Accumulibacter sp.: one gene and its partners. The protein of the gene in region 2 interacts with the protein of the main gene of each other region in a pairwise test. Links are inferred from orthologs where the notes say so. Each region holds a gene or a part of one and is shown on either strand. Other genes may lie near its edges.

Region 1 (2,998 bases), 2.2 Mb from region 2 along the record:
CGTGGAAGGAAAAGAAGCGATTGAGCGTCGCGTCGCCGACGACGAAGTCGCCGCGAATCCAGACCGACAGCGGCTCGCCGATCAGCGGAATGGCCGAAAAGAGGTTGACGATGACCTGCGCTCCCCAGAACGACATCTGCCCCCAGGGCAACAGGTAACCCATGAAGGCTTCGGCCATCAGGCAGAGAAAGATCAGCGTCCCGAAGACCCAGATCAGCTCGCGCGGCTGCCGGTACGAGCCGTACAGAAGGCCACGGAACATGTGCAGGTAGACGACGATGAAGAACGCCGACGCGCCCGTCGAGTGCATGTAGCGGATCAGCCAACCCCAGTTGACGTCGCGCATGATGTACTCAACGCTGGCAAAGGCGACCGGGATACCGTTTTCGTTGAGCGACGCGTCCGGCTTGTAGTGCATGACGAGGAAGATACCGGTGACGATCTGGATGACGAGCACCAGCATCGCCAGCGAACCGAAGAAGTACCAGAAGTTGAAGTTCTTCGGCGCGTAATACTCCGACAGGTGTCCGCGCCACATCGAAGTCGCCGGGAAGCGCGCATCGAACCACTCGAGCAGGTTGCCCTGCAGCGAGCCGTCAGACTTGTATTTTTCGAAATTGGTGTTCGACGCCATGGCTTAGGCCCCCTTCTTGTCTTCACCGATAAGGATCCGCTTATCGGACAGGTACATGTGCCGGGGCACCTCGAGATTGTCGGGTGCCGGCTTGCTCTTGAAGACCCGGCCAGCGAAGTCGAAGGTCGAACCATGACACGGACAGAGGAATCCGCCCAGCCAGGCGCTGTCCATCCCCTCTTCGGTACCGCGCCTGAACTTCGCAGAGGGCGAGCACCCGAGATGCGTACAGATACCTACAACGACCATGATCTCGGGCTTGATCGAACGCGTTTCGTTCCTGCAGTAATCCGGCTGCATGTTCTTTTCCGACTTCGGGTCGGCCATTTCGCCATCGAGCTTGGGCAGCGTCTCGAGCATGTGCGTCGTACGGTTGATGATCCACACCGGCCGACCACGCCATTCGACGGTGATCATCTGGCCCGGCTCAAGACTGCCGATATCGACTTCAACCGGTGCACCGGCAGCCCTGGCCCTCTCGGACGGCAGCATGCTGGAGACGAAAGGTACGAGCGCAGCGATCGCCCCCACCCCGCCAACCGCAGCGGTGGCGACGATCAGTCGCCGCCTTCCGCCGTCCACCTTGCACTCATTGCTCATAGCGCTGATCCCTAGGACGTAGTAAAAGTTGCTTCATACCAAACCGCAGCATTATACGCCAATCTCCATACGGTTTTGAATCCGGAGCCGCCGCAAGTCCTTATGCAGCAAGCGGTCGGCGTTCTCGCAGAGCCTGCGCCAGGGTCCCGGCATCGACGTATTCGAGCTCGCCGCCGACCGGCACGCCGCGTGCGATTCGCGATACGCTGACGCCACGACTGCGCAACATCTCGCCAAGGTAGTGTGCCGTCGCCTCGCCCTCGTTCGTGTAGTTGGTGGCGATGATCACTTCGCGCACCACCCCATCGCACGCGCGCGCGAGCAATCGCTCCAAGCGCAGTTCGGCCGGTCCGATGCCATCAAGCGGCGACACGCGCCCCATCAGCACGTAGTACAGGCCAGCGTAGGCATGCGTCTGTTCGAGCATGTTCATGTCGACCGGCGTCTCGACAACGCACAACAGGGCAGGATCCCGCCTGCTGGACTGGCAGCGCGAACAGGTCTCCGATTCGCTGAAGGTGTTGCAGCGCTGACAGTGCCGCAGCGCGGTCAGCGCCAACTGCAGCGACCCGGCAAGACGCTGCGCGCCCTCGCGGTCGTGCTGCATCAGGTGGTAGGCCATCCGCTGTGCCGACTTCGGCCCCACGCCCGGCAGACAGCGCAGAGCCTCGATCAGCGACTCGAGGCTCGACGGCGTCGTCATCAGAACGGCATCTTGAAGCCGGGCGGCAGGTTGAGTCCTGCCGAGAAGCCGGCCATCCGCTCCTGCGAGGCCTGCTCAGCCCGTCGCATCGCGTCGTTCAGAGCTGCCGCCACCAAGTCCTCGAGCATCTCGCGGTCATCCATCACCGACGGGTCGATCGCCACCCGCCGCACACTGTGCGCGCAGGTCATCAGGACCTTGACCATGCCGGCACCGGCTTGCCCTTCGACTTCGAGCTCTGCCAGCTGCTCCTGCGCCTTCTTCATGTTTTCCTGCATCTGCTGGGCCTGTTTCATCAGGCCGGCGATTCCACCTTTCATCATTTCTCTTGCCTCGATGCTTGCTCAAACGGGTTTGATTGACGATTCGATCAGGGTTGCGTCGAACATCTCGATTATCTCGCGCACGAACCCATCCTGCTCAACCGACGCGATCGCGCGGTCCATGCGTTCCTGGCGGTCGCGCTGTGCCGCCGCCGCCGGAGTATCGCCCGAGCCCTCCGCGACCGCGATGCTCAACTGGATCGGCATGGCAAAATGGTCGGCAAGCGTCTGCTGCAGCTTGTCCTGTGCCGCCCTCATCAGCAGATGGCGATGCCTTGGCGCCAGCTGCAGCTGGACGCGGCCGGCTGCCAGCTCGCAGAGCTCACAGTGCTGCGCCAGTTCACGCGCCATGCCGCTCGGCTTGATGGCGGCAAGCAACTCGTGCCAGTCACTGGCTGGCGATGCCGACCGCGACCCGACACGCGTCGGCACCAGTGGCGGCGCTGGCGGTGGCCCCGCTCGTGCGACGCCAGGCGAGGCATCGGCACGGACAGGCGGCGACGGCCTCGTCGCATCGGCGACCGGCAGTGATTTCGTCGACGGCCGGCCGGCGCTGCTGGCTACGGCCAGTGCACGCCGACTGGCGGCCTCCTCCGACTCTGGACGGAAGGCATGCAGGCGCAACAGGGTCATCACGAAACCGGCCTGCTCGTCTGGCGCCAGCGGCAGCTCCTGACGACCATGCACGGCTATCTGATAGGCCAGCTGTACGTACTCCGGGTCAAGCCGGGCAGCGAT
Region 2 (2,948 bases):
TGCTCATGATGGTTCCAACGACTGTTCCAGGACGACGAAGGCGACGGCGTAGTCGTTCTCGTCGCTGATCGACAGGTGGGCGACGAGCCGACGCTGCGCCAGGTGGGCGGCCAGCGGCGGCGCGTAGACGAAGGCCGGCCGGCCGCGTGCATCGTGCGTGATGCCGATGTTCGGCAGCGTCGCCGGTGCGACGAGGCCGATGCCGAGCGCCTTGCCGAGTGCTTCCTTGGCGGCGAAGCGCTTGGCGAGAAAGCGCGCGGGATCGCGCACAGCGGCAAACTCGACGCACTCTGTCGCCGACAGGATGCGGCGCAGCGCGCGCTCGCCATGCCGCCGATACAGGCTGCCGAGGCGGGCGACGGCGACGATGTCGGTGCCGACACCCGCGATCATCGAGCCCGCGCCTGCGCCTCGCGCAGCAGGCGCTTCATCTCGCGCACCGCCTCGCGCAGGCCGACGAAGACCGCGCGGCTGATGATCGCATGGCCGATGTGCAGCTCGCGGATGCCGCGCAACTGCGCGACCGGCTGCACGTTGAAGTAGTTGAGCGCATGGCCGGCGTTGAAGCGCATGCCGTGTTGCCGGATGGCCTCGCCGGCGGCGCGGATCTGCTCGAGTTCGGCGAGCACCGCTGGGCTCTCCGGATCGCGCCCCTGGGTATAGAAGGCATGCGCGTAGGGGCCGGTGTGAATCTCGCAGACGCGCGCGCCGATGCGCGCCGCCGCTTCGACCTGCGCCAGATCGGCGTTGATGAAGACGCTGCTGACGATGCCGGCGTCAGTGAGCCGGCTCACCACCTGGCGCAGCCGGGCCTCCTGGGCGACCACGTCGAGGCCGCCTTCGGTCGTCACCTCGTGCCGCCCCTCGGGCACCAGCATCGCCATCTGCGGCTTGATCCGGCAGGCGATGGCGACCATCTCGTCGGTCGCCGCCATCTCCAGGTTGAGCTTGATCTGCGCCAAAGCGTGCAGCTTCTCGACGTCCGCGTCCTGGATGTGACGGCGGTCCTCGCGCAGATGGATGGTGATGCCGTCGGCGCCACCGAGGTGGGCTTCGACCGCCGCCCAGACCGGATCCGGCTCGTAGGTGCAGCGCGCCTGCCGGATCGTCGCCACGTGGTCGATGTTGACGCCAAGTTCGATCATAGTTCCTGTAGCTCCCTGAAAATCCGGCGGCTGACGAGGCTCCTGCCGCCGGTGTGGTGCCCGATCAGTGCCCGCATGAGTTGCTTGGCCTCGGCCAGCGAACGCGGATCTGAAAGATCATCGCGTGCCAGGTCGAGCAGCGTGCGGCCGCTCAGCGTCAGCGGCGACGCAGCCGGACCGGGCAGGCGCACCGGACCGCGCTCGACCTCGTACACGTAATGGGCGTCGGCCTCGACCGCGGCGCCGGCGACATCGGCGTCGAGGGTCGGTCCGTAGCCAAGCTCGCGCAGGAGCGCGCGCTCGAAACGGCGCAGGTCGGACTCCTGCTCACCATCGGCAAGGCGACGCAGGGTCGCGGCGTACACAGCGAACAGCTGCTCGTGGGCGTCTGCACGCGGCAGCAGGTGCAGCAGCAGCTCATTGAGGTAGTAGCCGCAGAACAGCGCCTTGCCCGCCAGCAGCGGTTGCCCGCCCTGCCACTCGGCCCGCATCAGCGTATACACTTCGCCGCGGCCGGCCCACGCCAGCTCGAGTGGCTGAAAGGCGAGCAGCACCCCGCGCAGGACGGAACGCGGCCGCCGCGCACCGCGTGCCAGCAGGGCAATCCGACCATGATCGCGCGAAAAGACGTCGACGATCAGACTGGTCTCGCTGTACGGGTAGGCATGCAGGACGAAAGCCGGCTGCCCGTCTACCTTGTGCCGCTGGTTCACCCGCCGACTCGCCCGCCAGCCACCGCTCGCCCTGCCGACCGACGGCCAGGACCGTTCCCGGCAGTGGCGATCATGAAAGCCCTGACCGCTTCCCCCGCCGCCGACCCCTGCTCTGCGATGGGGAGGGGAGATTCGTCAGTCGCCTGCGCGACTTGCCGATCAATCGTAGCCAAGTGCCCTCAACATGCGCTCATCGTCGGCCCAGCCCGACTTCAGCTTGACGAAGACCTCGAGAAAGACCGGCCCGCCGAACAGCCGCTCCATGTCCTGTCGCGCTTCCGTGGCGATGCGCTTGACGACCTCGCCGCCCTTGCCGACGACGATCGGTTTGTGTCCCTCGCGATCGACGAGGATCGCCGCACTGATGCGACGCAGGCCACCATCGACGACGAAGCGCTCGATCTCCACCGCGGCGGCGTACGGCAGCTCGTCACCGATCAGGCGAAACACCTTCTCGCGAATGTACTCGGCTGCCAGGAAGCGCTCGCTGCGATCCGTGAGCTCGTCCTCGGCAAACAGCAGGCCGGCGTGCGGCAGATGCTTGCGCGCCTCGGCCAGCAGCAGGTCGAGCTGGTCGCCGCGCGTCGCGCTGACCGGAACGATCGCCGCGAACTCTCCTTCGCCCGCCAGGCGAGCGAGGAATGGCAACAGCTGGCTCCGGTCGGGCAGCTGGTCGATCTTGCTGACGACGATGACCAGCGGCCGGTCGGCCGTCACCAGTTGGCGGACCTGACGATCGCGCGCGTCGAAACGGCCGGCCTCGACGACCAGGAAGACGACGTCGACCTCGGCCAGCGCCTGCCGCACGCCCCGGTTCATCGCGCGATTGAGGGCGTTGCCATGACGCGTCTGGAAGCCCGGCGTGTCGACGAAGACGTACTGCGCATCGGCCCGGGTGAGCACGCCGACGATGCGGTGCCGCGTCGTCTGCGCGCGGCGCGAAACGATGCTCAGCTTTTCGCCAACGAGTGCATTGAGCAGCGTGGACTTGCCGACGTTCGGCCGACCGACGATGGCGATCTGCCCCGAGCAGCGCTCGCTCATCGTTTGTCCACCACGGCCAACGCCGCCAGCGCCCGCTCGGCGGCCA
Region 3 (2,979 bases), 1.1 Mb from region 2 along the record:
CCTGGCGGCGGTCTTCGCGTTGCGCATGCTTGGCCTGTTCCTGATCCTGCCGGTCTTCGCGCTCTACGCCAGCGAATTGCCGTCGGGCAGGGACATGGTGCTCGTCGGGGTGGCGCTCGGTGCCTACGGCCTGACGCAGGCCTGTCTGCAGATCGCCTACGGCGCGGCTTCCGACCACTTCGGCCGCAAGCCGGTGATCGTCTTCGGCTTGCTGCTGTTCGGCATCGGCAGCTTCGTCGCTGCCCTCGCCGACGACATCTATCTCGTCATCGTTGGCCGCGTTCTGCAGGGTGCGGGCGCGATCTCGGCGGCGGTCACGGCGCTTGCCGCCGACCTTACGCGCGAGCAGCACCTGACCAAGGTGATGGCGATGATCGGTTCGTCGATCGGGCTGATGTTTGCCGTGTCGATGGTCGGCGCGCCGCTGCTCTATGCGGCGATCGGCATGCCGGGCATCTTCGCGCTGACCGGCGGGCTGGCTCTGCTGGCGATCTTCGTCGTCCTGCGGGTGGTGCCGACGGCGCCGATGATGCCGCGGCAGCCGGCCTGGCAGAGCTTTGTCGAAGTGCTGTCGCACCAGCAACTGCTGCGACTCAATTTTGGCGTCTTCGCCCTCCACCTGATGCTGACCGCGATGTGGGTGCTGTTGCCGACCGAACTGGTGAAGACGGGCGGTCTGCCGGTCGCCGAGCACTGGAAGGTCTACCTGCCGGCGCTGCTCATCTCCTTCGTCATCATGGTGCCGGCGATCATCGTCGCCGAACGCTTCGCGCGCTTGAAGCTGGTCTTCAACGCCGCGATTGTGCTCTTGCTCTGCGTCCAGGCGGGCTTCGGGCTGTTTGCCGGCGGCCTTTTCGGCCTGGCCTTCTGGCTGATGCTGTTCTTCGTCGCCTTCAACATCCTCGAAGCGACGCAGCCGTCGCTGATTTCGCGCATCGCGCCGCCACATGCCAAAGGTGCGGCGCTCGGGGTTTACAATACCACCCAGGCCCTCGGGTTGTTCCTGGGCGGCGTGCTGGGCGGTGTCCTCGCCAAGTACGCCGGTCCTGGTGCCGTCTGGGCGGGTGGTGTGCTGCTGACACTGGTGTGGCTGATGCTCGGCCTCACGATGGTCATGCCGGCAGCGCGCCAGCGGCCGGCGGCAGCCTGAGAGTGCCTGCAATCGTGGCGATTTTTCCAATACCGTTCAGGGAGGCGACATGGCTTCGGTCAACAAAGTGATCCTGGTGGGCAATCTCGGAGCCGATCCGGAGACCCGTTATCTGCCGAGTGGCGACGCCGTCTGCAACATCAGGATGGCGACCACCGATCGGTCGCGCGACAAGGTGTCGGGCGAATTGAAGGAGTACACCGAGTGGCACCGCGTGGTCTTCTTCGGCAAGCTGGCCGAGACGGCCGGCCAATACCTCAAGAAGGGGCGCCAGGTGTATGTCGAAGGGCGCATCCGGACCAACAAGTGGCAGGACAAGGAAGGCAACGAGCGCTACACGACCGAGATCGTTGCCAACGAGATGAAGATGCTGGGCAGCCGCGAGGGCATGGGCGCACCTGCCGGCGAGGCCGAGTACGGGGGCAGCATGCCATCGGCAGGCGGCCAGGCTGCCGGCCCGGCGCGCAATCCGCCAGCCAGGAAGACGCCGGGCTTCGAAGACATGGACGACGACATCCCATTCTGATCGAACGGCCGCGCAGCGCCGTCACCGTTCGCGGGCGGTTGCTGCAAGAGAAACGGGGTCCGCGCTGCGGACCCCGTTTGCTTTCACCTGCGGGTGACGCCGAATGACTCGCTCTGTCGCTCAGGCGGCGTAGTTCTGCTCGGCGAAGTGCCAGTTGACGAGGTTGCCGAGGAAAGTCTCGACGAACTTCGGTCGCAGGTTGCGGTAATCGATGTAGTAGGCATGCTCCCAGACGTCGATGCACAGCAGTGCCTTGTCGGCGGTCGTCAGCGGCGTACCGGCGGCACCCGTATTGACGATATCGACCGTGCCGTCCGGCTTGCGCACCAGCCAGGTCCATGCCGACCCGAAGTTGCCCACCGCCGATGCCTGGAACGCCTTCGCAAACTCCGCAAAGGAGCCCCAGCGGGCGTCGATCGCTGCTGCCAGCGCGCCGCCCGGAGCGCCACCGCCGTTGGCCCGCAGGCAGTTCCAGAAGAAGCTGTGGTTCCAGACTTGGGCCGAGTTGTTGTAGATGCCGCCTGCCGGGGCCTTGCGGACGATCGCTTCAAGGTCCAGTTCCTCGTACTCGGTTCCCTTGATCAGGTTGTTGAGGTTGGTGACATAGGCCTGGTGGTGCTTGCCGTAGTGATACTCCAGGGTTTCCTGCGACATGTGTGGTGCCAGTGCGTCCATGGCGAAAGGCAGTGGCGGCAGCTTGTGTTCCATCCGTGTTCTCCGTAAGTATTGTCTGTAGCAAAAGGTGTGGCGGGCAGGACCCCTGTTCCGTGCTCGGCCGGGATTCTATGCCGGCCCTGCCTTGCTGGCAAATGAAGCTGCCGGCGCATGGTCGCACGACGCAGCGCACGGGGAAGCGCGGCATCTCCCCCCTGATCCGGGGAAGATCGCTGGCGAGCGGTCGTTGTTGACGGACGTTGTCGGTCCGGACGGATGCCGGCCGCCTACAGTCGGCCATCGTTGCCAGAGACGGCCAGCACCATCGCGTCCGCTCGTCCATCGTGCAGGAAGACAGCGATCTCCTCGCCAGGTTCCAGCATCGAGCTGGCATGGACGATCTGCTGCTGGCCGTTGGTGACGATGCTGTAGCCGCGAGCCAGAACCGCCCGCGGGTCGAGCTGCGACAGGCCGGCCTGCAGGCGGCCCAGTTCGGCCATTCTGCCGTCGAGGGTCTGCCGCCCCGCCCGTTCGAGATGCGACGCCAGCGACTGCAGTCGCAGCCTCTGTTGCGCCAGGTCGGGGCGGTTCTGGTGCAGGCGATGCTCGAGCTTGGCCAGCGTTCCGCGTGCCCGCGTGCTGCCCAACA

The links.
Region 1: the proteins of recO (region 2) and recR interact in binary tests that used the Escherichia coli proteins (3 or more experiments, as listed by UniProt). The link is inferred for Accumulibacter sp. from one-to-one orthologs.
Region 3: the proteins of recO (region 2) and ssb interact in binary tests that used the Escherichia coli proteins (3 or more experiments, as listed by UniProt). The link is inferred for Accumulibacter sp. from one-to-one orthologs.

Annotation. Positions count from the first base shown.
Region 1 is NZ_JAZKUG010000001.1:1,469,505-1,472,502, reverse strand. What follows is about bases 137-2,982. They hold recR (recombination mediator RecR), read right to left. Parts: upstream 1,938-2,982; coding sequence 1,335-1,937; downstream 137-1,334. Other genes in these bases: dnaX (DNA polymerase III subunit gamma/tau), read right to left, coding at 2,282-2,982; V5B60_RS06400 (YbaB/EbfC family nucleoid-associated protein), read right to left, coding at 1,937-2,260; petA (ubiquinol-cytochrome c reductase iron-sulfur subunit), read right to left, coding at 638-1,234; V5B60_RS06415 (cytochrome b), read right to left, coding at 137-634. In the rest of the region: more of V5B60_RS06415, read right to left, coding at 1-136; more of dnaX, read right to left, coding at 2,983-2,998. UniProt on the Escherichia coli protein: May play a role in DNA repair. It seems to be involved in an RecBC-independent recombinational process of DNA repair. It may act with RecF and RecO.
Region 2 is NZ_JAZKUG010000001.1:3,640,576-3,643,523, reverse strand. What follows is about bases 1-2,796. They hold recO (DNA repair protein RecO), read right to left. Parts: upstream 1,859-2,796; coding sequence 1,142-1,858; downstream 1-1,141. Other genes in these bases: era (GTPase Era), read right to left, coding at 2,018-2,796; V5B60_RS16030 (pyridoxine 5'-phosphate synthase), read right to left, coding at 390-1,145; acpS (holo-ACP synthase), read right to left, coding at 4-393; nagZ (beta-N-acetylhexosaminidase), read right to left, coding at 1-7. Outside these bases: more of era, read right to left, coding at 2,797-2,902; rnc (ribonuclease III), read right to left, coding at 2,899-2,948. UniProt on the Escherichia coli protein: Involved in DNA repair and RecF pathway recombination.
Region 3 is NZ_JAZKUG010000001.1:2,537,739-2,540,717, forward strand. Bases 111-2,937 are described here. They hold ssb (single-stranded DNA-binding protein), read left to right. Parts: upstream 111-1,199; coding sequence 1,200-1,676; downstream 1,677-2,937. Other genes in these bases: V5B60_RS11245 (MFS transporter), read left to right, coding at 111-1,150; V5B60_RS11255 (Fe-Mn family superoxide dismutase), read right to left, coding at 1,797-2,384; xseA (exodeoxyribonuclease VII large subunit), read right to left, coding at 2,618-2,937. Also shown: more of V5B60_RS11245, read left to right, coding at 1-110; more of xseA, read right to left, coding at 2,938-2,979. UniProt on the Escherichia coli protein: Plays an important role in DNA replication, recombination and repair. Binds to ssDNA and to an array of partner proteins to recruit them to their sites of action during DNA metabolism. Acts as a sliding platform that migrates on DNA via reptation.